Regions from separate parts of the Mesorhizobium sp. B2-3-13 genome, predicted to be linked through region 2. Evidence: predicted binding sites of a transcription regulator. Region 2 holds the regulator's gene; the other holds the start of a gene.
What was found. The regulator PhoB, encoded in region 2, activates phosphate uptake and scavenging genes when phosphate is short. The targets are predictions, from matches to a motif close to TGTCATNNANCTGTCAT.
Positions count from the first base shown of each region.

Region 1: a site for PhoB is predicted at 7,063-7,079, ahead of FJ941_RS25100 (LTA synthase family protein). Genes of this name have one in related genera too.

Region 1 covers NZ_VFVQ01000026.1:17,611-29,377, forward strand. Annotated here, with positions in the region: gene FJ941_RS25075 (cyclopropane-fatty-acyl-phospholipid synthase family protein) at 1-1,250, opposite strand, end outside; gene rplI (50S ribosomal protein L9) at 1,412-1,996, opposite strand; gene rpsR (30S ribosomal protein S18) at 2,212-2,460, opposite strand; gene rpsF (30S ribosomal protein S6) at 2,460-2,948, opposite strand; gene FJ941_RS25095 (pilus assembly protein) at 3,413-5,053, shown strand; gene FJ941_RS25100 (LTA synthase family protein) at 5,096-7,057, opposite strand; gene fabD (ACP S-malonyltransferase) at 7,303-8,256, shown strand; gene fabG (3-oxoacyl-[acyl-carrier-protein] reductase) at 8,314-9,051, shown strand; gene FJ941_RS25115 (acyl carrier protein) at 9,262-9,498, shown strand; gene fabF (beta-ketoacyl-ACP synthase II) at 9,533-10,795, shown strand; gene mltG (endolytic transglycosylase MltG) at 10,898-11,767, shown strand, end outside.
Region 2 covers NZ_VFVQ01000025.1:26,242-38,008, reverse strand. Annotated here, with positions in the region: gene FJ941_RS24770 (CHASE domain-containing protein) at 1-754, opposite strand, end outside; gene FJ941_RS24765 (ATP-binding cassette domain-containing protein) at 892-1,650, opposite strand; gene FJ941_RS24760 (sugar ABC transporter permease) at 1,705-3,057, opposite strand; gene xylF (D-xylose ABC transporter substrate-binding protein) at 3,200-4,240, opposite strand; gene FJ941_RS24750 (ROK family protein) at 4,512-5,759, shown strand; gene phoB (phosphate regulon transcriptional regulator PhoB) at 5,762-6,451, opposite strand; gene phoU (phosphate signaling complex protein PhoU) at 6,471-7,178, opposite strand; gene pstB (phosphate ABC transporter ATP-binding protein PstB) at 7,204-8,007, opposite strand; gene pstA (phosphate ABC transporter permease PstA) at 8,004-8,855, opposite strand; gene pstC (phosphate ABC transporter permease subunit PstC) at 8,859-9,842, opposite strand; gene pstS (phosphate ABC transporter substrate-binding protein PstS) at 9,909-10,964, opposite strand; gene FJ941_RS24715 (PAS domain-containing protein) at 11,496-11,767, opposite strand, start outside.

The DNA of each region.
Region 1 (11,767 bases), on a different contig from region 2:
CGGTGCCCCATATCTTCACGGTGCCCCATGTCGCGCATTTCCAGAGCTTTTTCGCATTTGGCCATATAGTCGCGCGTCATCGGCAGCGTGTCGTTCGTCTTGGTGATCTGGAACTGGAAAATCACCAGATCCTGCCAACGGAAGGCGGCTTCCGAGGCGGCCAGATAGAACTCCCACATGCGGCAGAAGCGTTCGTCATAGATAGCCTTGGCCTTGTCGCGATTGGCGGCGAAGCGCTGGCCCCAGTGCTTCAGCGTGTCGGCATAGTGGAGCCGCAGGATCTCGACGTCGGTGACCACGAGGCCGGACTTCTCGATCGCCGGCAGAACTTCGGACATTGCCGGAATGTAGCCGCCCGGGAAAATATACTTGCGGATGAAGGCGCTGGTCGCCCATGGCACGCCGGAGCGGCCGATCGTGTGCAGGAGCATGACACCATCAGGCTTCAGCAATGTTGCCGCCTTGTCGAAGAAGGTCCGGTAATGGTTGACGCCGACATGCTCGAACATGCCGACCGAGACGATGCGGTCGAAGCGTTCGTTGAGCTCGCGATAATCCTTCAGCTCGAAATGGACGTGGTTCTCCAGCCCTTGCGCATGCGCCCGGTCGGTGGCGACGCCATGCTGTTCGGTCGACAGCGTCACGCCTTGTACGTCGACGTCGAAGGCTTTGGCGAGGTAGAGGCCAAGCCCGCCCCAGCCGGAGCCGATGTCGAGCACCGTCTGGCCGGCCTTCAGCCGGAGTTTGGCGGCGATATGGCGCTTCTTGGCGGCCTGCGCCTCGTCCAGCGTCATGTCCGGTTGCTCGAAATAGGCGCAGGAATACTGCATGTCCTCATCGAGGAAGAGCCGGTAGAGCTCGCCCGACAGATCGTAGTGGCGCTGCACGTTGCGGCGCGAGCGCGAGGCGGTGTTGATCTGCTGCAGGCGGCGGAAGGCGTGGCGCAGGCCCTCGATGGCTTTCGACCAGGTTGCGTCGATGCCGCCGCTGCCCATGTTCTGGAAGGCAATGCGCATCAGTCCGAGCACGCCGCCTTCAAGAATGTCCAGCTCGCCGTCCATGTACGATTCAGGCACCGCCAGCATCGGGTCGAAGGTGATGGCGCGCTCGGCATGCCGGGTCTTGATGTGCATATGCACCGGCTCGCCGCTGCCGTCGCCGAAGATGAATGTCGAACCCTGCGGCCCGGTTACTTTGAGATTGCCCGTGCGCACCAGGCGGTCGAGAACGCGCTTCAACAGAATATTCATTGTCCGATGTCCCCTCGCGGTCAGACAGGCTGTCCTACTCTGCATCAATATATAGGGTTTCGAAAAGTTCCTTTTGGCACAAAAATGCCCGGGCGAGAGGCCCGGGCATTGGTCCAGAAATGGCTGGAAAGCGGTGGTCCGAGTGGCTCGGACCTGTGCGATCAGGCGTTTTCTTCGCCGCCTTCGAACTCGGCATTCGGATCGAAGAAGTTTTCCGGCCGCGCATTGTCGTTGATGTCGTCGCCGTAAATAGCTTCGGCGGTGGTCAGCGTCTCGCCCTTGGCCTGGCGTTCGGCCTCGTCGGCCGTGCGGGCGATGTTGAGCGTGATGGTGACTTCGACTTCCGGATGCAGGGCGATCGCCACATTGGTGACACCGATGGTCTTGATCGGCTGGTTGAGCTGGATCTGGTTGCGGTTGACCGTGAAGCCCTCCGTGATCAGCAGATCGGCGATGTCGCGCGTCGACACCGAACCGTAGAGCTGACCGGTCTCGCCGGCCGAGCGAACGGCGATGAAGCTCTTGCCGTCGAGCTTTTCGGCAACCTGCGCGGCTTCAGACTTGCGCTCGAGGTTGCGGGCTTCGAGCTGGGCGCGCTGGCCTTCGAATTTCTTCTTGTTGGCTTCGTTGGCGCGCAGCGCCTTGCCCTGCGGCAGCAGGAAGTTGCGGGCAAAACCGTCCTTGACCTTGACGGTATCGCCCATCTGGCCGAGGCGGGAGACGCGTTCGAGAAGAATGACGTCCATGATTATGTTCCTTTTGGTTGGGCGTCCGTCCACAAGGCCGGCGCCGAATTCTCTGGAACAGGTCAGGAAGCAAAAGGGCGTTGCCGCCGGTGTCGCTGTCCTGCCTGTCGCGGCAGTTAGAGGTTTGGACCTCAACTCGGGATTTGATGCCTAACCGGTCATGCCCGTCATGGCCGGCGATAAGGAACGGGCGGCGAACCGCCCGTTCGGAAGAACTAGCGAACCACGTAGGGCAGCAGGCCGAGGAAGCGGGCGCGCTTGATCGCCTTGGCGAGCTCGCGCTGCTTCTTCTGGCTGACGGCGGTGATGCGCGACGGCACGATCTTGCCGCGCTCGGAAATGTAGCGCTGCAGCAGACGCACATCCTTGTAGTCGATCTTCGGTGCGTTGGCGCCGGAGAACGGGCAGGTCTTGCGGCGGCGATGGAAAGGGCGCCGGGTCGGGATCTGGTTGATGTCGACCATTATTCTGCACCCCCTTCAAAACCTTCGCGCGGACGGCGCGGACCACGGTCGCCGCCTTCGCGATCGCCGAACGAACGCGGGCCACGATCGCCGCGGTCGCCGAAGCTGCGCGCCGGACGATCGCCACGGTCGCGATCGCCGAAGCCGCCGCGCTCGGAGCGCTCTTCGCGCTTCTGCATCATGGCCGAAGGGCCTTCCTCATGCGCCTCGACCTTGATGGTCAGGAAACGCAGCACGTCCTCGGACAGACCCATCTGGCGCTCCATCTCGTTGAGCGCCGCCGGCGGGCAGGTGAGGTCCATCAGCGTGTAGTATGCCTTCCGGTTCTTGTTGACCCGGTAGGTGAGGGACTTCAGTCCCCAGTTCTCGACCCGGCCGACGGACCCGCCATTTGCTGCGATGACGCCCTTGTACTGTTCGACAAGCGCATCGACCTGCTGCTGCGAGAGGTCCTGCCGGGCAAGAAACACATGTTCGTAAAGAGCCATTATGTATCAGTGCCTTTCTTCGTTTCTCTCCCGGTTCCCGGCGGCAAAAGCCTCTGCAACTTCTCTGACCCGCGTGTGCCTCGAAAGGCGCGGGGAAGAAAGGAGCATGACGAGACGGTCGAGAGCGGAGACACGGGAGGCGGAAGCGCTTCTGGCATCACACGAAGGTTCTAGAAAAAACCTCCGGCCCTCCGTTCAGCCCCCAGCTGGGACCGGCAGATTGGCGGCGTCTATACAGCAATCCGCTGATAAGGCAAGGGCAAGCGGCATCCCCGATGTCGCAGCCACCGCAAAATCAAGCTGCGGCGCGCGCAAGGCCTGGCGATTTTCCCGCCAACCGGCGCTTAACCACAATCTCAGCCTGCGCCGGGTTGAGCCCCACCGTCAACGGTCGATTCATCATGCAACATGCAAAAGACCGGGCCACCGCGCATATCAAGCGGCAGGCATTTCCGGGGGTAAGGATGCTTCTCAACAGATTCTGGCGCTCGAAGAGCGGCAATTTCGCGCTTCTGATGGGGTTGGGGCTGCCAGCCATTCTGTCAGCCGTGGCCTTCGCGACCGATGTCTCGACCATGATGCGGGCGAAGAGCAACCTGCAGAACGCGCTCGATTCCGCAAACCTTGCCTCGTCGCATCTTGGCGATCTGGACATTACCCGCACCGACGCCTTCAACCGCTATTTCCAGGCAAACATCGCCGGGCATGGCGAACTCGTCAACGCGCAGGCGACGCTGACCGTCGACAAGGGCGTCAATTTCATCAAGACCAAGGCGGTCGCCTCGGCCGACGTCAATCTGAACTTCGCTTTCCTGTTTGGCCAAAGCAAGCACATCGTGGTCGATGCCTCGGCGGTCGAATCGAACAATCAGCTCGAAGTCGTGCTGGTGCTGGACAATACCGGCTCGATGCGCGGCGCCCGTATGACGGCGCTCAGGGCCGCGACCAAATCATTGCTCGATACTCTCGAATCGACAAAATCGCCGACGCGCCAGGTCCGTGCCTCACTGGTGCCATTCGTCACGGCCGTGAACGTCAACGGCGACGGGTTCGACCCGTCCTGGATCGATATGGACGGCAAATCCTCGACCAACGGCATAAATTTCCCCGTCATCGACGGCAAACGCCCGAACCACATGGCGCTGTTCAAGCAGCTCAAGGACACCGGATGGGCCGAGCCCGGATGGAACGACACGGGATGGAAGGGCTGCGTGGAGGCGCGGCCCGGCGCCTACAACATTTCCGACACGCCGCCCGATCCGACCAAGCCCGACACGCTGTTCGTTCCCTATTTTGCGCCGGATGATCCCGGAGATGCGCAGATGCCGTCCGGCACCTATGGCAATGAGGCAAAATACTACAACAATTCTTATCTCGCCGACACCGGCGACACGGTCAAGCTGGACAAACAGAAAGGCAACAACCGGCTCGGCATCGACTTCAGCGGCCTCGGCACCGATCCCGACAAAACCACCAAGGAAAAAGTCGCCAAATATGTGGCGCCAGACAAGGAACTTATCACCGAGACAGGAACTTCCATCACCGTTGGCCCGAACCGTTCCTGCCCGACCCCTGTCGTTCCCTTGACCGAAGATTTCGACAAGCTGCGCAAGGCGGCAAGCCAGATGACCGAGTGGAACGGCTCGGGCACCAACGTGTCGGAGGGCCTGTCGTGGGGCATGCGTGTGCTGTCGCCCGCTCCGCCTTATACCGACGGGGCGCCGTGGAAGACGCCTGGCATCAGCAAGATCGTGCTGTTGCTCACCGACGGTGAGAATGTCGTCTATGGTGCCAGCGAACAGCCGACGAAATCCGACTACACATCCTATGGCTATCTGGCGGGTGGCCGCTTCGGGTCGGATAACCAGGCCACGGCGGCCCGCAATGTCGACGGCTGGACCAAGAGCGTCTGCACGCAGTTGAAGAACGAGGCGGTGCAAATCTATACTCTGGTGCTGCAATCCGACACGCCCGCCAACCGTACGCTTTACAGCGCCTGCGCTTCCGACCCGAGCAACTATTATGCCGTCAATGACCCGACCAAACTGCCGGACGTGTTCCTGCAGATCGCCAACAAGTTCTCGAAGCTGCAATTGACGAATTGAACCGATGGCCCGAGAGCATCGGGCCTGAGCCGACCGGTCGGCTCAACTCGTATGGGAGACAACCTTGTCGACCGTTTCAGGGAAGAAGTCGGGTGCCGCGAGGCGTTTGCCGAACATCATGTCATATTGCAACAGACGGAAATCGCGGATCGCCGGGTCGATCTCCTTCTGCCGAGCCCAGTCGGACGTCGCCTCGCCCGTCGGCGTCAGCAACAAGTTGCGGTCGACGACGCGATAGCGCTCCCGCATCTCGCCCAGGAAACCGGTGTAGTAGGGGTGGGTGATGCCCGCGGCGGTCAGGATATGATAGGGCAGGAAGGCAGGGCTCACCGTCCCCAGATTCGCGACCGGGCCCGAGCGGTTCGACCAGATGATCAGCGGTGTCGCGTGGTGTTCGAGAGCCGCCTCCGGTGTCGGTTCCTTGCGTGGCGCGACATTGTCCTTCAGGAAGCCGGTCTCGACATAGACCGGTCCGAGCGGCGGCAGGTGGTCACCGAAAAAGGCGACAATCGTTGGCCGCTCGCGCGTCTTGGCCCATTCGACCAGCCGCTCGAGGCCGCGGTCCGCGTCGGCTGAACCCTCGGCATAGGAGATCAGCGAGTCACGCGCCCACTGGCTGATCGGGGCTTGCACCGAGTGGGTCGGGTTTGAATAGCGGTTCGGTTCATACGGGCCATGGTTTTGCAGGCTGACGGCGAAGAAGAAGACCGGGTCGTCGCTGGCGTTGGCTTCCCGGATGATCTCGTCGGTCATCGCGGCGTCGGATGCCAGCGGTCCGCGCTTTTCCATGGGCGGCAGCGTCTCTTCCGATTTGAAGTCGTTGAAGCCGAAATCGGCATAGACCGCGCCGCGATTCCAGAACCAGTTTGTGCCTGGATGGATGGCGCGTGCCCTATAGCCTTCGCTCTTCAGGAAGGTCGCCATCGACGGCGTCGGAGTGCGTACATATTGCTGGTAGGGAATGCTGCCGGCCGGCAGGAAGGCGTTCGAGAACCCGGTAAGCGCTTCGAATTCGATGTTGGCGGTCATGCCGCCGAATTCAGGCGAGAACATCGAGCCGGAGCGGAGCGCCCGCACATTGGGGATCGGATCCGGGGTGATGGTGACGCCGGGCAGCTTGGTCGAATCCCAGAAGGATTCGCTCATGACGACGATGATGTCGGGCTTCTCGGTAGGTATGGAGGCCGTCACATTGGTTCGGTCAATGGCCGCAATTGCCTTGTCGGAATAGCCTGGTGGTGCCGAGACATGCGCCATCGGCACGTTGAGCGCGAAGGCGAGCGCAAAGCCGTTGGAGGCATAGTTTTCCTTCTGGTCCCACATGATGGGGATGATCTGCAGCCGGTCCCGCGTCCACGAGAAAGTGGCGTAGTCCATGATCGAGACGAAGAAGGCGAGCAGCGGCACCGCCAGCGTCAGCCGGGCAAGGCGGCCCTTGTGGCTGAGGGCTGGAACCTTGCGGCGCCAAAGCCGCCAGCCGTAGACGAGCAGGGACAGGCCGGCGACGATGCCCGCGACCATGGCGAGCGCGGTCATAGGCCGCTCGCGCACCAGCAGCGGCAGCAGGGCGAAGATCTGGCGGGCGTAGAGAAAATCCGTCGGATAGAGCGGATCGCCGAGATAATGCGATTTCTGGTGGCCGACAAAGGCCAGCGACAGGGTCAGCGGCGCCACGATCATGAGGCTCTGATGACTGCGCCCGAGGACCGCGTCGAGACCGATCAGGACCAGCGCGAACACGACGATGGTTGTCCAGCCCGGCTTGAACGGCTGCAGGAAGAAGGAAACGGTGCCGGCAACATCGCCGCGCACGATCAGTTCGATGGCGAACACCAGCACGGCCGAGATCGCCAGGCTGATCAGCCCGTAACGGACGACCGGCCATCGCCGGCCCGGCAGATAGCCGGTGGACGGATCGTCTTCCAGGAACTGCGGCACGGCGTTGCCGGCACGTTTAAAGCTCTTTGCCACTTTAACTTCCCACCCCAAGACAATCCATGTCATTCGATTGTCATATAATTGTCACGCAAAGCTAGCGCCTGTGACGAAAATAAGAAGAGCCAGCAAACGATTCGTGAGCGGTTTTCATCAGGTGTGATCGCCGCAAAGCCCTTTGGGAACAGGCGCTCGGCGCATGGTTCGGATTAGGCGCCGGGTTGAACCGGGCTTGACTTGGCGGCCTGCCTTGCGTCACAGGCAGGGAAAATTCGTAGTATCAGGCAAGCAAAACAAGTCTGGGGAGCCCTCGCATGGCCGTCGCATTCACCTTTCCAGGACAAGGAAGCCAGGCTGTCGGCATGGGCAAGGATCTTGCCGATGTCTTTCCAGAGGCGCGCAGGATCTTCCAGGAAGTCGATGACGCGCTTGGCGAAAACCTGTCGAAGCTGATCTGGGAAGGTCCCGAAGAGACCCTGACGCTGACGGCCAATGCGCAGCCGGCCCTCATGGCGGTATCGCTGGCGGCGATCAGGGCGCTGGAAGCGCGCGGTTTCTCGCTGAAGGACAAGGTCGCCTATGTCGCCGGCCATTCGCTGGGCGAATATTCGGCACTCGCCGCCGCCGGCTTCGTTTCCGTTGCCGATGCCGCCCGTCTGCTGCGCATTCGCGGCAACGCCATGCAGGCGGCGGTGCCGGCCGGCGAGGGCGCCATGGCGGCGATCATCGGATTGGAGCAGGCCGATGTCGAAGCTGCCTGTGCCGAGGCCGCCCTGGGCGCTGGCAAGGGCGCTGCCTGCCAGGTGGCGAACGACAATGGCGGCGGTCAGCTGGTCATATCAGGCACGAGAGCCGCGGTGGAACTGGCGGCGAGACTGTGCACCGAAAAGGGTGCCAAACGGGCCCTGATGCTGCAGGTTTCGGCGCCTTTCCATTCCGCGCTGATGACACCGGCGGCCGAGATCATGCGCGAGGCGCTGGCGAGCGTCGCGAGGGCCGCGCCGGTGGTGCCCATCGTCTCCAACGTCACCGTCACTCCGACTAGTGACCCCGATGAGATCGCACGGCGTCTGGTCGAACAGGTGGTTGCCCGCGTGCGCTGGCGCGAAACGGTGGAATGGTTCGGCGCCAACGGCGTCTCCACGCTTTACGAGATCGGCGCCGGCAAGGTGCTTTCGGGCCTGGCGCGGCGCATCAACCGCGACATCGCCACCGCTTCTGTAGGTTCCGCGGCCGAGGTCGAAGCGGCATTGGCGGCGCTTGCATAAAACGCCATTTGATACCATCCCTATGCGGGGTGCCCTCTTCTCAACCTGGAGACAAAAATGTTCGAATTGACCGGCCGCAAGGCGCTTGTCACCGGCGCAACGGGGGGCATCGGCGAGGCGATCGCCAGGGTGCTGCATGCGCAGGGCGCGATCGTTGGCCTGCACGGCACGCGCCTCGAGAAACTGGAAACGCTGGCCTCCGAACTGGGCGACCGGGTCAAGCTGTTCCCGGCCAACCTGTCGAACCGCGACGAGGTCAAGACACTCGGCCAGAAGGCGGAGGCCGATCTCGAGGGCGTCGACATTCTGGTCAACAATGCCGGCATCACCAAGGACGGCCTGTTCGTGCGCATGTCGGACGCCGACTGGGATACCGTGCTGGAGGTTAACCTCACCGCCGTTTTCAGGCTGACCCGTGAACTGACCCACCCGATGATGCGCCGCCGCCATGGCCGCATCATCAACATCACTTCGGTGGTCGGCGTGACCGGCAATCCCGGCCAGGCGAATTACTGTGCCTCCAAGGCCGGTATGATCGGCTTGTCGAAGTCGCTGGCGCAGGAGATCGCCACCCGCAACATCACCGTCAACTGCGTCGCTCCGGGCTTCATCGAATCGGCGATGACCGACAAGCTCAACGACAAGCAGAAAGAGGCGATCATGGCGGCGATCCCCACGAAGCGCATGGGCACCAGTGCCGAAGTGGCGTCCGCCGTTGCCTATCTGGCTTCGAACGAGGCCGCCTACGTAACCGGGCAGACCATTCATGTGAATGGCGGTATGGCGATGATCTGAGCGAGGTCCGCGGTAACATCGCCGCGCTGTGAAAACCCACCATTTCGGCTTGGACCTTGGCTATTTTTCGTGTAATGCGGCCCGCAACCCGGCGGTTCGGGCAAAAACCGGTCCGTGGCCGTTGCGTTTCCGGCAGGACCATCTTTCAGCTTGATTAGCGGCATTCCGCCCGCTAACGAAGACAGACAACCAAAAGACGAGGATGCCCAAATGAGTGACACCGCAGAGCGCGTCAAGAAGATCGTCATCGAACACCTTGGCGTCGATGCCGACAAAGTGACGGAGCAGGCGAGCTTCATCGATGATCTGGGCGCTGACAGCCTCGACACGGTCGAACTGGTCATGGCGTTCGAAGAAGAATTCGGTGTCGAGATCCCCGATGACGCAGCCGAGACCATTCTGACCGTCGGCGATGCGGTGAAGTACATTGACAAGGCTTCGGCCTGACGCTTTCGGCAGTCATCACCGGGGAGGACCTGCGATGAGGCGTGTCGTCGTCACGGGCCTTGGCCTTGTTTCACCGTTCGGCATGGGGTTCGAGCACGGCTGGAAGGAACTGCTGACCGGCCGCAGCGCTGCCAAGCGCGTCACCGAGTTCGAGGTGGACGATCTTGCCTGCAAGATCGCCCACGTCATTCCGCGTGGCGACGGCTCCAACGGTACGCTCAATCCCGAATCCATTCTTGAGCCGAAGGAACTTCGCAAAATCGGCGACTTCATCCTGTACGGGATCGCGGCCGCCGATGAAGCGCTGAAGGATTCCGGCTGGCAGCCTTCAACCGAGGAGGAGCGTTGCGCCACTGGTGTGCTGATCGGCTCCGGCATCGGCGGTCTTGAGGGCATCGCCGAGAACGCGATCATCCTCAAGGAACGCGGCCCACGCCGCATCAGCCCGTTCTTCATTCCCGGAAATATCATCAATCTGGTGTCGGGCCAGGTTTCGATCCGGCACGGATTGAAAGGCCCCAACCACGCTGTGGTCACTGCTTGCTCGACCGGCGCGCACGCCATCGGCGACGCCGCCCGGCTGATCATCTTCGGCGATGCCGACATCATGCTGGCCGGTGGCGCCGAATCGCCGGTGACCCGGCTTTCGCTCGCCGGCTTCGCCGCCTGCCGGGCACTCTCGACCGAGCGCAACGATAGCCCGCAAACGGCCTCGCGGCCTTACGACCGCGACCGCGACGGCTTCGTCATGGGCGAGGGCGCCGGTGTCGTCGTGCTGGAAGAGCTCGAGCATGCCAAGGCGCGTGGAGCGAAGATTTATGCCGAGGTGACTGGCTACGGCCTGACCGGCGACGCCTATCACATCACCGCACCGGCAGAAGATGGCGACGGGGCCTTCCGTTGCATGACGGCGGCGCTGAACCGGGCAAAGCTTACGCCAGCCGATGTTGACTACATCAATGCGCACGGCACCTCGACCATGGCCGATACGATCGAACTCGGCGCTGTCGAGCGGCTGGTCGGCAATGCGGCGTCCAAGATTTCAATGTCGTCGACCAAGTCGTCGATCGGCCATTTGCTGGGAGCAGCCGGCGCGGCCGAAGCGATCTTTTCGATCCTCGCCATCCGCGACAATATCGCACCGGCGACCATTAACCTCGACAATCCCGAACGCGAAACCGCGATCGACCTGGTGCCGAACAAGCCACGCCCTCGCCAGATCGACGTAGCCCTGTCCAATTCCTTCGGCTTCGGCGGCACCAACGCCTCGCTCGTCTTCCAGCGGTATAATGGCTGACGGTCCGGCTACCGGGCAATGCTTTGGCGTGCCGTCAATTTTGCCATATTCGCCTCTACTCTGCCGCAGGGGATTCGTTGAGGGATCGAACGGTAGGGCGAAATGAACACAAATCCGTCAGACAACGGAGAATTCAGGCAAAGGCCGGCGAATACCGGGCCGATCGTGCCGAAGACGGCCAGCGAGGCGCTGCGGCCGGAAGCCGGAACGCCGCCGCCGAAACGCTCGCGCGCTTCGCGCAGCCAGGTCGTCGTGTTCATGAACTTCGTCATCTCCTCGGTGATGCTGATGGTTCTGGCGGCGGGCGTGGCCCTCTATTTCGGCAAGCAGGAGTTTACCGAGCCCGGCCCTTCCGCCAATGGCGACACTTTCCTCGTCAAGCCCAACACTGGCGTCCAGGATATCGCCGACCAGCTTGAGCGCCGCGGACTAATCAGCGACGCCCGCGTATTCCGCCTCGGCGTGCGTGCCTTCGGCAACGATTCCGCACTCAAGGCCGGAGAATACGAGATCAAGCCCAGGGCATCCATGCGCGACATCATGGAACTCCTGAAGAGCGGCAAGTCGGTGATGTACTCGCTGACTATTCCCGAAGGGCTGACGGTTGAGCAGGCCTTGCAGCGCATCGCCGACGAACCCGCCCTGAGCGGCGATATGCCGGCGAAGACGCCCCCCGAGGGCAGCCTTGCCACCGACACGCTGCGCTTCACGCGTGGCGCAACGCGTCAGCAGATGGTCGAAAAGCTGCTCGCCGATCAGAAGAAACTGGTCGATGAGGTGTGGCAGCGGCGCGCGCCGGATCTGCCCCTGGCCAACGTCGAGGACTTTGTCACTCTGGCCTCGATCGTCGAGAAGGAAACCGGCAAGGGCGATGAACGCTCACGGGTGGCTGCTGTCTTCCTGAACCGGTTGGCCAAGGGCATGCGCCTGCAGTCCGATCCGACCATCATCTATGGTCTGTTTGGCGGCAAG
Region 2 (11,767 bases):
TTGCCGTTCCGTCATAGATCTCTGTGTTGACCGGCAGCAGCGGCGCGCGGCTCAGCGCGATCTGGAACAGATCCCGGGCGCGGAAGGCGGCATAGAGAAAGCCGGCGGTCGAGGAGCGCGATGCGTTGATGACCTCCGGCGCTGTTTCGACGTTGAGACGCACGAAGACCAGGAAGCCGGTGAAGGTCTGCGCGGCACCCGTGCCCTGGCCGAGCTGCACCAGCCCACTTGCATGCTGTTGGTCGTCGGCCATCGCCTTTTCGATCGCCGCGCGCCGCACCGGCTCGCTGAACATGTCGTAGCCGATGCTGGCCTGGTTGGACGGATCCAGCGGCTCGAAAAGCGCAATCGGCGTGCGCCAGGGCTGCGTCGTATCCGGATAGACCGGATGGCTGGCGCCGAAATCGTGGAGGATGTCGCGTTCGACCGTTTCCTCGTCGCCCGTCTTGACCAGCCGCAGGAAGCCGATGCCGCGCAGGCCGCCGAAATTGCTGTCGACATCCAGCGCCTTGAAGAAGGCCTTGAACTCGTTCTGGGAAATATCGCCGTTGCGCGCGTCGAACAGGGCCTTCGTCGAGCGCAGCAGCGACAGATGCAGGTCGATGCGGCTCTCGATCCGATTGAGGGCGTCATCGGCCGCCCCTTCGAACTTGATGCGGGCGGCTTCCTGCGTCGCGAAATAAGCGAATCCCGCCATGGTCATGCTGATCAATGCAACGGCAATGAACGCGACGATTGGAAAAAACTTCTTCAACGGATGATGCGGTCCACGATCAAACAGGACCTTTATGGGCAAGTCGCCGGGCCAACACAATGGTCAGGCCAAGCCATCGTGATCACTGGCATATCATGTGAACGGCAACGGCGCGTGCCCGAGCAGCCTGGCCGGCCTCAGGCGGCGATCTTCAGCGCACCCGGCCCCGGTATGGCACCTGGAGGACATTTACCCAGGATGATCATGCCCAGCACCTCGTCCTGGGTGACATCCGTGGTGCGTGCCGTGCCGACGACCTGACCGTTCTTCATCACGCAGACCCGGTCGGCAAGCTCGAACACGTCGTGGATGTCGTGGCTGATCAGGAAGATGCCGATGCCGTCGGACTTGAGCTGCCTGACCAGTTCGCCGACCTGTGCCGTTTCCTGGGGGCCGAGTGCCGCCGTCGGCTCGTCCATGATCAGGATGCGGGCGTTGAACAGGATGGCGCGTGCGATCGCCACTGACTGGCGCTGTCCGCCCGATAGTTTGATCACCGGTTCCTTGAAACGCTGGAAGCGAGGATTGAGCCGCCCCATCACCTTGCGCGCCTCGGCCTCCATGGCGACGTCGTCGAGCGTGCCCCAGGCGGTCATCAGCTCGCGGCCGAGGAACAGATTGGCGGCGGCATCGACATTGTCTGCCAACGCCAGCGTCTGGTAGATCGTCTCGATGCCGTATTTCTTAGCGTCGCGCGGGTTGGAGATCGCTGCCTCCTCGCCATTGACGAATATCTGGCCGGAGTCGCGCTTGTAGGCGCCGGACAGGATCTTGATCAGCGTCGACTTGCCGGCGCCGTTGTGGCCGAGCAGCGCCACGACCTCGCCGGGGAAAAGATCGATCGAGGCATCGTCGACGGCACGGATGCCGCCGAATGCGATCGAGATATTACGCATGTCGACCAGCGCGGTGGCTGCAGGAGCAGTCTTGTCAATCACGGTGATGCCTCCCTAAACGCGCTTGCGGTAAACGGTGTCGAGCCACACCGCGATGACCAGCACGGCGCCGACGACGATGCTCTGCAGAGGCGAATCGACGCCGAGCAGCACCATGCCCGACTGCAGCGACTGCATCAGCAACGCGCCGAGCATGGCGCCGATGATCGTTCCCGAGCCGCCGGCAAGCGACGTGCCGCCGATGACGGCCGCGGCAATGACGAGCAACTCATCCAATGTTCCAAGCACATTGGTGGCCGAGTTCTGCCGGGCCGACGAAATGGCGGCGGCGATCGTGGCCAGCACGCCCATGATCATGAACACCTTCATGGTGATCCAGCGCGTGTTGATGCCGGCGAGGTTGGCCGCTTCCGGATTGCCGCCGATGGCAAAGACATAACGGCCGAAACGGGTGCGTTTTGTGATGAAGGTCATGACCAGACCGACGGCGACGGCCATCAATACCGGTATGGCGATGCCGTGGGCGATGAATAGCCCGCCCTCCGGCACGGTGATGTTGTTGGCGGCCGCGTACCGGTTCACGATGCCGATCGGCCACGGATAGGAGTTGGCCAGCCACACCGCGCCCATGATGACGGCACAGGTGACGACGCCGAGCAGCGTCTCGGCCCAGATCGGCCGCAGCGGGAAGCGGAACCGCTTTCGTTGCACCCGCCCGTTGAACAGCGCAAACACGACGGCCAGGCAGGCGACGATGCCTACGACCCAGCTCCAGGTCGCACCGATCGATCCGGCCGGTCCGCCGCCCATCAGCTGGAAGGTGGCGTCGAGCGGTGCCACCGTCTGGCCGCTGGTGACCCACCAGGCGGCACCGCGCCAGACCAGCAGGCCGCCCAGCGTGACGATGAAGGCCGGCACTTCGAGATAAGCGATGACGAAGCCCTGGAAGGCGCCGATCAAAAGGCCGAGCGCCAGGCCGATGACCAGTGCCAGCACCCAGATCCATGGATTGCCGAGTTCAAGCCCCACGAACCGGACCAGGAAATGCACCTGGGCAAAGCCCATGACCATGCCGATCAGGCCCTCGGCGGAACCGACGGACAGGTCGATGTTGCGCATGACGATGACCAGCACCATGCCGCAGGCCATGATTGCGACCGCGGACGTCTGCACCGACAGATTCCACAGATTGCGCGGCGTTAGAAACGTGCGGCTGTCGAAATCGAACGGATTGACGCCAAGACGCAAGCTCGAAATCACATGCAGCGCGACCCAGATCAGCAGCAGGGCGCCGATCATGCCGAGCATACGGGTGTCGATCTCGGTCGCTTTCAGGAACCGGGCAACCGCGCCGAGTTCCGAGGCGCGCGCGGTATCGGCCTGCAGGTTGGACGTCGTGTCGGTCATGATTTCCTTCAACCGGCTGGCCGTCTGACACGGATGCCGAACCCAGCCTAGAAGCTATCCGCGTGATGCGGAAACACAAATCTTTTTGAGAAAACGCCGCGGCTTGGGGGCCGCGGCGCCTTCATTCTTCAAGCGGTCAAACTCAGTTGCAGGCCGCGACGCTGCCGGCGGCGACGCCCGCGCAGACTTCGTCCTTCTTGATCCAGCCGGCGTCGATGACGAGGTTGAGATTGTCCTTGGTGATGGCGACCGGGGTCAGGAACAGCGACTTGACGGTGTTGCCGCCAGGCGTCGTGAAGTCCTTCGCGCCGGCGATGTCGGTCATCTTCTTGCCGTCGGCGAGCTGCGAGGCGATCTCGGCGGCGTTCTTGCCGAGTTCACGCGCATCCTTCCACACCGACACGGTCTGGGTGCCGAGCGCGATGCGGTTGAGCGCGGCGTGGTCGCCGTCCTGGCCAGAGACCGGCACGGTGCCGGCGAGCCCCTGCGCCGTCAGCGCCGCGACGACGCCGCCGGCGGTGCCGTCATTGGCCGCGACCACGGCGTCGACCTTATTGTCGTTGGCGGTGAGGAACTGCTCCATGTTCTTCTGGGCGTTGGCGGGCAGCCAGCCGTCCGTATAGGCTTCGCCGACATTCTTGATCTTGCCGCTGTCGATGGCTTCCTTCAGCACTTCCATCGAGCCCGAGAACAGGAAGTCGGCATTCGGGTCGGCACCCGAGCCCTTGATGAAGACGTAATTGCCTTCAGGCTTCACCTTGAACACCTCGCGAGCCTGCATGCGGCCGACTTCCTTGTTGTCGAAGGTCAGGTAGAAGACGTCCTTGTTCTCGATCAGGCGGTCATAGCCGACGACCGGAATGCCCTCGTCGAGCGCCTTCTGCACCGCTGGGCCGATGGCCGAAGCATCCTGCGCCAGGATGATCAGCGAATTGGCGCCCTGGGAAATCAGGCTTTCGACATCGGTCAGCTGCTTGCCGGGATTGGACTGCGCATCGGCGGAAATGTACTTGTCGCCCGCGGCCTCGATCGCTTTCTTCATGGCGGCCTCGTCGGTCTTCCAGCGCTCTTCCTGGAAATTCGACCACGAAACGCCGATGACCTTGTCCTTCGCCTGCGCCACCGACGCCAGCGTCAGCGACATGGCGACACCCGCCAGGATGGCGACTGTGAATCTCTTCATGGTATATCCTCCCTGCGCCGCGTATGGCGCGACCAAACTGGCCCGAAGGCCGGCACAAAGGCCCTATTTTTTCGAGCCTCGAAAAAATACTGATCCATCGTCGGAACACTGTCAACATCGATTCTGATGGATTTTGAGGTGCCGGGAGCCTTTTTTCGAGTCCCGCAATAAATAAATGACAGCTCCTGCCGCATCTGCCAGTATTCGGCCCATTGCCGGAGAGGTTCGAGGGGGTGTCAAGAACCGCGGCGACGGGGAGGATGTGGGAAGCATGTCGGTCGGAATCCGCCACGACGATCTGCGCCGGCGCAACCGCGCCATGGTGATTGCAGCCGTGCGTCAGGGTGGTCAGCCCTCGCGCACCGAGATCGCCGCCACCACCGGCCTCAGCCACTCGACCATATCGGCGATATCAGCCGACCTGATCGACGAGGGTATCCTGACCGAAGGCAAGCCGAACGAAGCCGGTTCACTGAAACGCGGCCGGCCGCAGGTTGGCCTTGGCCTCAACCCCGAGGCCGCGGCTGTGATGACCGTGGTGCTGTCGCTGAATTTCCTGTCCGTCGCCGTCATCGATTATTCCGGCCAGGTGGTCGCCGAGGAACAGCGACGGCTGGACACGCTGACCATGTCGCGCGAGGCGCTGATCGGCGAATGCACGGCAATAGTGCGGCGGCGCCTCGAGGACCCCGATCTCGACGTCCGCAGTATTGCCCGCATCGCGCTGGCGATCCAGGGCATCACCGACAGCGAGGCGCGTGCGATGCTGTGGTCGCCGATCACGCCGCAGACGAACATTCCCTTCGCCGACATACTTGAAGCCGAGTTCGGCATCCCCGCCACCATGGAGAACGACTGCAACATGATGGCGGTGGCGCTGCGCTGGCGCGACCCCGAACGCTACCGCGACGACTTCATCGCCATCCTGCTCTCGCACGGCATCGGCATGGGCCTGGTGCTGAAGGGCGAGCTGTTCACCGGCACGCATTCATCGGGAGGCGAGTTCGGCCACATGATCCATCGCCCGGGAGGCGCGCTCTGCCGCTGCGGACGGCGCGGCTGCGTCGAGGCCTATGCCGGCAACTACGCCATCTGGCGCAACGCCAGGCAGCTTGGCGAGGACGCCGAACCGGTCGCAGATGTCAGCGATGCGCAGATGCGGACACTCGCCGCGACGGCAAGGGAGAAAGACGGACCGGAGCGCGAAGCCTATCGCAAGGCCGGCGAAGCGCTGGGCTATGGGCTGGGCAGCCTGTTCGCGCTGATCGATCCCGCACCCGTCGCCATGGTCGGCGTCAGCGCCGCCGCCTTCGACCTGATCGAGCCGGCCTTGCGCGAGGCCATCGGCCAGACCGCCGGCGGCCAGCATTCGGAATCGATTTCCTTCGACACCGAGCCGAACGAGCTGCCGCTCATCCGCGAAGGTTGCGCTATGCGCGCATTGACCTTCGTGGACCAGGAGATTTTCGCGCCGGGCGTGCTGGCGAGGCCCGGCGTTCCGGGCAAGAATGTAGCCTGATTTCAGTCTTCGCGGATCGCGTAGCCGGCGCCGCGAATGGTGCGGATCACGTCCGGCATACGGCCGTTGTTGACCGCCTTGCGCAGCCGGCCGACATGCACGTCCACGGTGCGTTCATCGATATAGATCGTCTCGCCCCAGACATTGTCGAGCAGCTGGCTGCGCGAGAACACGCGGCCGGGATGACGCATCATGAATTCGAGCAGGCGGAACTCGGTCGGTCCGAGCCGGATCTCGCTCTTCTTGCGATAGACCCGGTGCGATTCCCGGTCGAGCACGATGTCGCCGACCTTGAGCACGCTGGACAGCACTTCCGGCTTGGCGCGGCGCAGCAGCGCCTTGACCCGGGCCATGAATTCCGGTGTCGAGAACGGCTTGACCAGATAGTCGTCGGCACCGGTCGAGAGGCCGCGCACGCGGTCGCTCTCCTCGCCGCGCGCCGTCAACATGATGATCGGCAGCCTCTCGGTCTCGGACCGCATTCGCAGGCGCCGACAGAGTTCGATGCCGGAAACCGCCGGCACCATCCAGTCGAGCACCAGGAGGTCGGGCACGTTCTCCTGGAGGCGGATCTCGGCTTCGTCGCCGCGTGTCACCACCTCGACCTGGTAGCCTTCCGATTCCAGATTGTAGCGGAGAAGCACGCCGAGCGGCTCCTCGTCCTCCACCACCATGATGCGTGGCGCGATCATCGATTGATCATCCCTGCCGTCAAGCCGCCGGCACCGACATCGCCGTCTCGTCCTGCTTCGGACGGTTGGCGGGCAGTTGCGTGCCGGTCAGCACATAATACGCATTCTCGGCGATGTTGGTCACGTGGTCGCCGATGCGTTCGAGATTCTTGGCGCAGAACAAAAGATGCGTGCAAGCCGTGATGTTGCGGGGATCCTCCATCATGTAGGTCAGGAGTTCGCGGAACACCGAAGTGTATTTGATGTCGATGCGTTCGTCGTCATTCCTGAGCTTGGCGAGGGCGGCGGCATCGCCTGCCGCGTATTCCTCGACTACCCCCTGCACCTGGATCAGCACCAGCTGCGCCATGGAATCTATCGAGTGCGACAGATCGCGCGGGGTGGCGGTAAGGCCGACGGAGCCGACGCGCTTTGCAATGTTCTTGGCAAGGTCGCCGATGCGTTCGAGATCGCCCGCCATGCGGATGGAGCCGACGACATGACGCAGATCGTCGGCCATCGGCTGGCGCTTGGCGATCAGGGTGATGGCGCGATCGTCGAGTTCGCGCTGGCGCGCGTCCATGATGGCGTCGTCGGAGACGACGCGCTGTGCCAGCGCATTGTCGGAATTCAGCAGCGCCTTGGTGGCGCCGCCGACCATCGTGCCGGCAAGATCGCCCATGTCGCTGATCAGCTTGCTGATCTGTCCGAGATCCTCGTCGAAGGCTGCGACTGTGTGTTCGGCCATGATCCTGGTCCTCGTATGCGTGAGATCAGCCGAAGCGGCCGGTGATGTAGTCCTGCGTGCGCTTCTCGCGAGGCGACGTGAAGATCTTCTCGGTCTTGTCGAATTCGACCAGCTCGCCCAGATACATGAAAGCCGTCTGCTTCGAGACCCGCGCGGCCTGCTGCATGTTGTGGGTGACGATGACGATCGTGTAGTCGGCCTGCAACTCGTCGATCAATTCCTCGATCTTGGCGGTCGACAATGGGTCGAGCGCCGAGGCCGGCTCGTCGAGCAGGATGACCTCCGGCTTCACCGCCACGGTGCGGGCGATGCAAAGCCGCTGCTGCTGGCCGCCCGACAGGCTGAGTCCGCTGGCATTGAGCTTGTCCTTGACCTCGTTCCACAGCGCGGCGCGCTTCAGCGCCTGCTCGACACGGCCGTCCATCTCTGCCTTGCCGATCTTCTCATAGAGCCTGACGCCGAAGGCGATGTTCTCATAGATCGACATCGGGAACGGCGTCGGCTTCTGGAACACCATGCCGATCTTGGTGCGCAACAGGTTGAGATCCTGCGAGCGGTCGAGAACGTTCTGGCCGTCGAGCAGCACCTGACCCTCGGCGGTCTGCTTGGGGTAGAGTTCGTAGATGCGGTTGAAGACGCGCAGCAGCGTCGACTTTCCGCAACCCGACGGTCCAATGAAGGCCGTCACGCTGCGCTCGGGCAGCGACAGCGTGATGTCTTTCAGCGCCTTCGACTGGCCGTAGTAGAAATTGAGGTTCTTGACCTCGATCTTCGCCTTGGCGGCCGCCTCGGTGGCAATCGTCATGTCTGGAGACAACATCTGGCTCATTTGTCCTCTCTGCGTCCGGTCAGGCTGCGCGCGAAGATGCTGAGCGCGAGAACCGTCAATGTGATTATGAGTGCGCCGGTCCAGGCCAGTTGCTGCCATTCCTCGTAGGGGCTGAGAGCGAACTGGAAAATGGTGACCGGCAGGCTGGCCATCGGCGCGTTGAGGTTGCTCGACCAGAACTGGTTGTTCAGCGCCGTGAAAAGAAGCGGCGCCGTCTCGCCGGAAATGCGGGCGATGGCCAGCAATATGCCGGTGACGATGCCGGACATCGCCGCGCGGTAGGCCACCGAACGGATCACCACCCAGCGTGGCGCGCCAATCGCCGTGCCGGCCTCGCGCAAGGCGTTCGGCACAAGGTTGAGCATGTCCTCGGTGGTGCGCACCACGACGGGGATGACCAGGATGGCCAGCGCGACGGCGCCGGCGATGGCGGAGAAATGCCCCATCGGCCGCACCATCAATTCGTAGACGAACAGACCAATGATGATCGATGGCGCCGACAGCAGGATGTCGTTGATAAAGCGTACCACGGTGGTGAGTTTCGAAAAGCGGCCGTATTCGGCCATGTAGGTGCCGGCCAGCACGCCGATCGGCGTGCCGACGACGATGCCGATGATGGTCATCACGATGCTGCCGTAGATGGCGTTGAGCAGGCCACCGGCATCACCGGGCGGCGGGGTCATTTCCGTGAACACCGAGAGCGAAACGCCCGACAGACCCTTATAGAGCAGCGCGCCGAGGATCAGCGCCAGCCAGGCAAGGCCGATGCCGGCGGCGATGACGCAGAGCGTCATCATCACGCCGTTCTTGCGCTTGCGGCTCTGGTGAAGCGATGCGGCTGTCGACATCGGTCAGACTCCGGTACGGGCATCGATGCGCATCAGCATGTACCGGGCGATGGCAAGGATGAGGAAGGTGATGACGAACAGGATCAGGCCGAGCGCCACCAGCGAGGAGGTGTAGAGATCGCCGACGGCTTCGGTGAATTCGTTGGCGATGGTTGCCGAGATCGTCGTTGCCGGCGCGAACAGCGAGGCGCTGATCCGGTGGGCGTTGCCGATGACGAAGGTGACCGCCATGGTTTCACCGAGCGCACGGCCGAGAGCAAGCATGACGCCGCCCATGATGCCGATGCGGGTGTAGGGGACGACAACCCGGCGTGTTACCTCCCAGGTCGTGCAGCCAATGCCGTAGGCGGACTCCTTCAGCACCGGCGGCACCGTGTCGAACACATCCTTGGTGATCGAGGTGATGAAAGGCAGGATCATGATGGCCAGGATCATCGCCGAGGTCAGCAGGCCAATGCCATAAGGGGGCCCGGCGAACAGGCTGTTAAGGCCGGGAATGCCATGGAACACGCTGATGATGAAAGGTTGCACTGTCGTCTGCAGGAACGGCGCCAGCACGAACAGGCCCCAGATGCCGTAGATGATCGAAGGAATGCCGGCCAGCAGTTCCACCGCCATGCCGATCGGGCGCCGAAGCGGACGCGGGCAAAGCTCGGTGAGAAAAATGGCGATGCCGATGCCGAGCGGCACGGCGATCAGGATAGCGATGGCCGAAGTGATGATGGTGCCATAGATCGGCGCCAGGGCGCCGAATTTCTCGGTGACGGGATTCCAGCTCTCGGTGGTCAGAAAGGAGAAGCCGAAGGTCGACAGTGCCTGCCAGGAACCGGCGAGCAAGGAGATGGCAACACCGCCGAGCAGCACCAGCACGAGAATGGCTGCGGCGCGGGTCAGCCCATGGAAGATCGAATCGGTCAACGCGAACCGTCTGACGGTGGCGTCGCGTGAACCTCGAATGGCTGGCAAGGCTTCCTGGGCAGCGCTCATGTCAAGCTCGGCTCTTTGTGTTGATTGAAAAGGAGCGCCGCGGGGCGGCGCTCCTCCAGAAAGATATTACTCGCCGGCGTAGACGGGCTTGCCGTCGGCCTTGATGTCGGCCTTCCACGAAGCCTTGATCAGGTCGACGACGCTGTCGGGGATCGACACGTAGTCGAGCGCCTTGGCGGTTTCCTTGCCGTCCTTGTAGGCCCAGGCAAAGAACTTCAGCGCTTCGCCGGTGGCAGCGGCATCGTCCGGAGCCTTGTGGATCAGCACCCAGGTCGAGGCGGCGATCGGCCAGGTGGCGTCGCCGGGCTCGTTGGTGATGATGACGTTGAAGTTCTTCGCGCCCTTGAAGTCGGCATTCGAAGCGGCGGCGCCGAAGGATTCGAGCGACGGCTCGACGACCTTGCCGGCTGCATTCACCATCTTGGAGTAGGACAGCTTGTTCTGCTTGGCATAGGCATATTCGACGTAGCCGATGCCGCCGTCGGTCTGCTTGACGGTGTTGGCAACGCCTTCGCTGCCCTTGGCGCCGACGCCGGTTGGCCATTCGACGGCCGTGTCCGAACCAACCTTGTCCTTCCAGTCGGGCGACAGTTTCACCAGGTAGTCGGTGAAGTTGAAGGTCGTGCCCGAACCGTCCGAGCGATGCACGACCGCGATCGCGGTCGACGGCAGGGTGAGCGAGGGGTTCAGCGCCTTGATCGCGGCGTCGTCCCAGGTGGTGATGGCGCCGAGATAGATCTGGGCCAGCGTCTTGCCGTCGAGGACGAGTTCGCCCGGCTTGATGCCCGTGAGGTTGACGATCGGCACGATACCGCCCATCACCATCGGGAACTGCACGAGGCCGTTCTTTTCGAGGTCTGCGTCGGACATCGGCTTGTCGGTGGCGCCGAAGGTCACGGTCTTGGCGATGACCTGCTTGATGCCGCCGCCGGAGCCGATCGACTGGTAGTTGAGGCCGATGCCGGTGTCCTTCTTGTAGGTGTCGGCCCATTTGGCGAACACCGGATAGATGAAGGTCGAGCCGGCGCCGGAAAGATCAGCTGCCATTGCTGCGGAAAGGGTGAGGGTGGACGCCGCAGCCATTGCAATCGCAACGGCCGCCGAGCGGATGAAGTGTCTCATGTGGCCTGCTCCTGTTCGGAAGATGGTCTCTCGGCGCCACTTCTTTCCGGCGCCCGCTGAGGCCAATAGCCTTGGATTATAACAGTCGCATGACAGTTTCATGTCAGCCCGGTAACGCGTCGCCAGCACCGGGAAAAGCACCGGTGTCGGGCGCTTCGCGGCGCGATCCGAGTTTACCGCCGGAATCAGGGGCTTGAGCCGTTCGACGGCTGGAAGCACCCGGAATTCGACGGGGCTTTCCCAAGTGAAGAAAATCCGGACGGGAGCGCGTTGCTCGCAGCCAGAGCGTGTCATGGCTGGGCCATCGCCAAAAACAGGTCCGTTGGGGTGAGTGACACTGTTTCTTGCAGGCGGTCGCTGCTCCCGCCCGTAACTGAGAAGAGCGGAATTCGATTTTGCTATTGTTCCGGCTGGACACCGTCTTTGATATGGCGCGATCGCACCATAGTCACTGCACGCGGAAGTAGCGGCAAATCCCCAGCTGATTCCCTCGATTTGCCTCACCGGATCCAAAATCCAGCGACGCGGGCGCTATCCCGCGTTGCGATGGACCTGACGGCCGGCGCCGACCCAACGCTCGACCTTCTCGAGCAGGGCCTTGGGGCTGATCGGCTTGGGCAGATAGTCGTCCATGCCCGCCTCCAGGCAGCGTTCGCGGTCACCCTTGAGCGCATGCGCGGTGACCCCGACGATCGGCACATGCGTACCGGTTTCCTGCTCCATCAGGCGGATCGCGGCCGTCGCTTCGAGACCGCTCATCTCCGGCATCGAGACATCCATCAGGATCATGCACGGATTGAGCG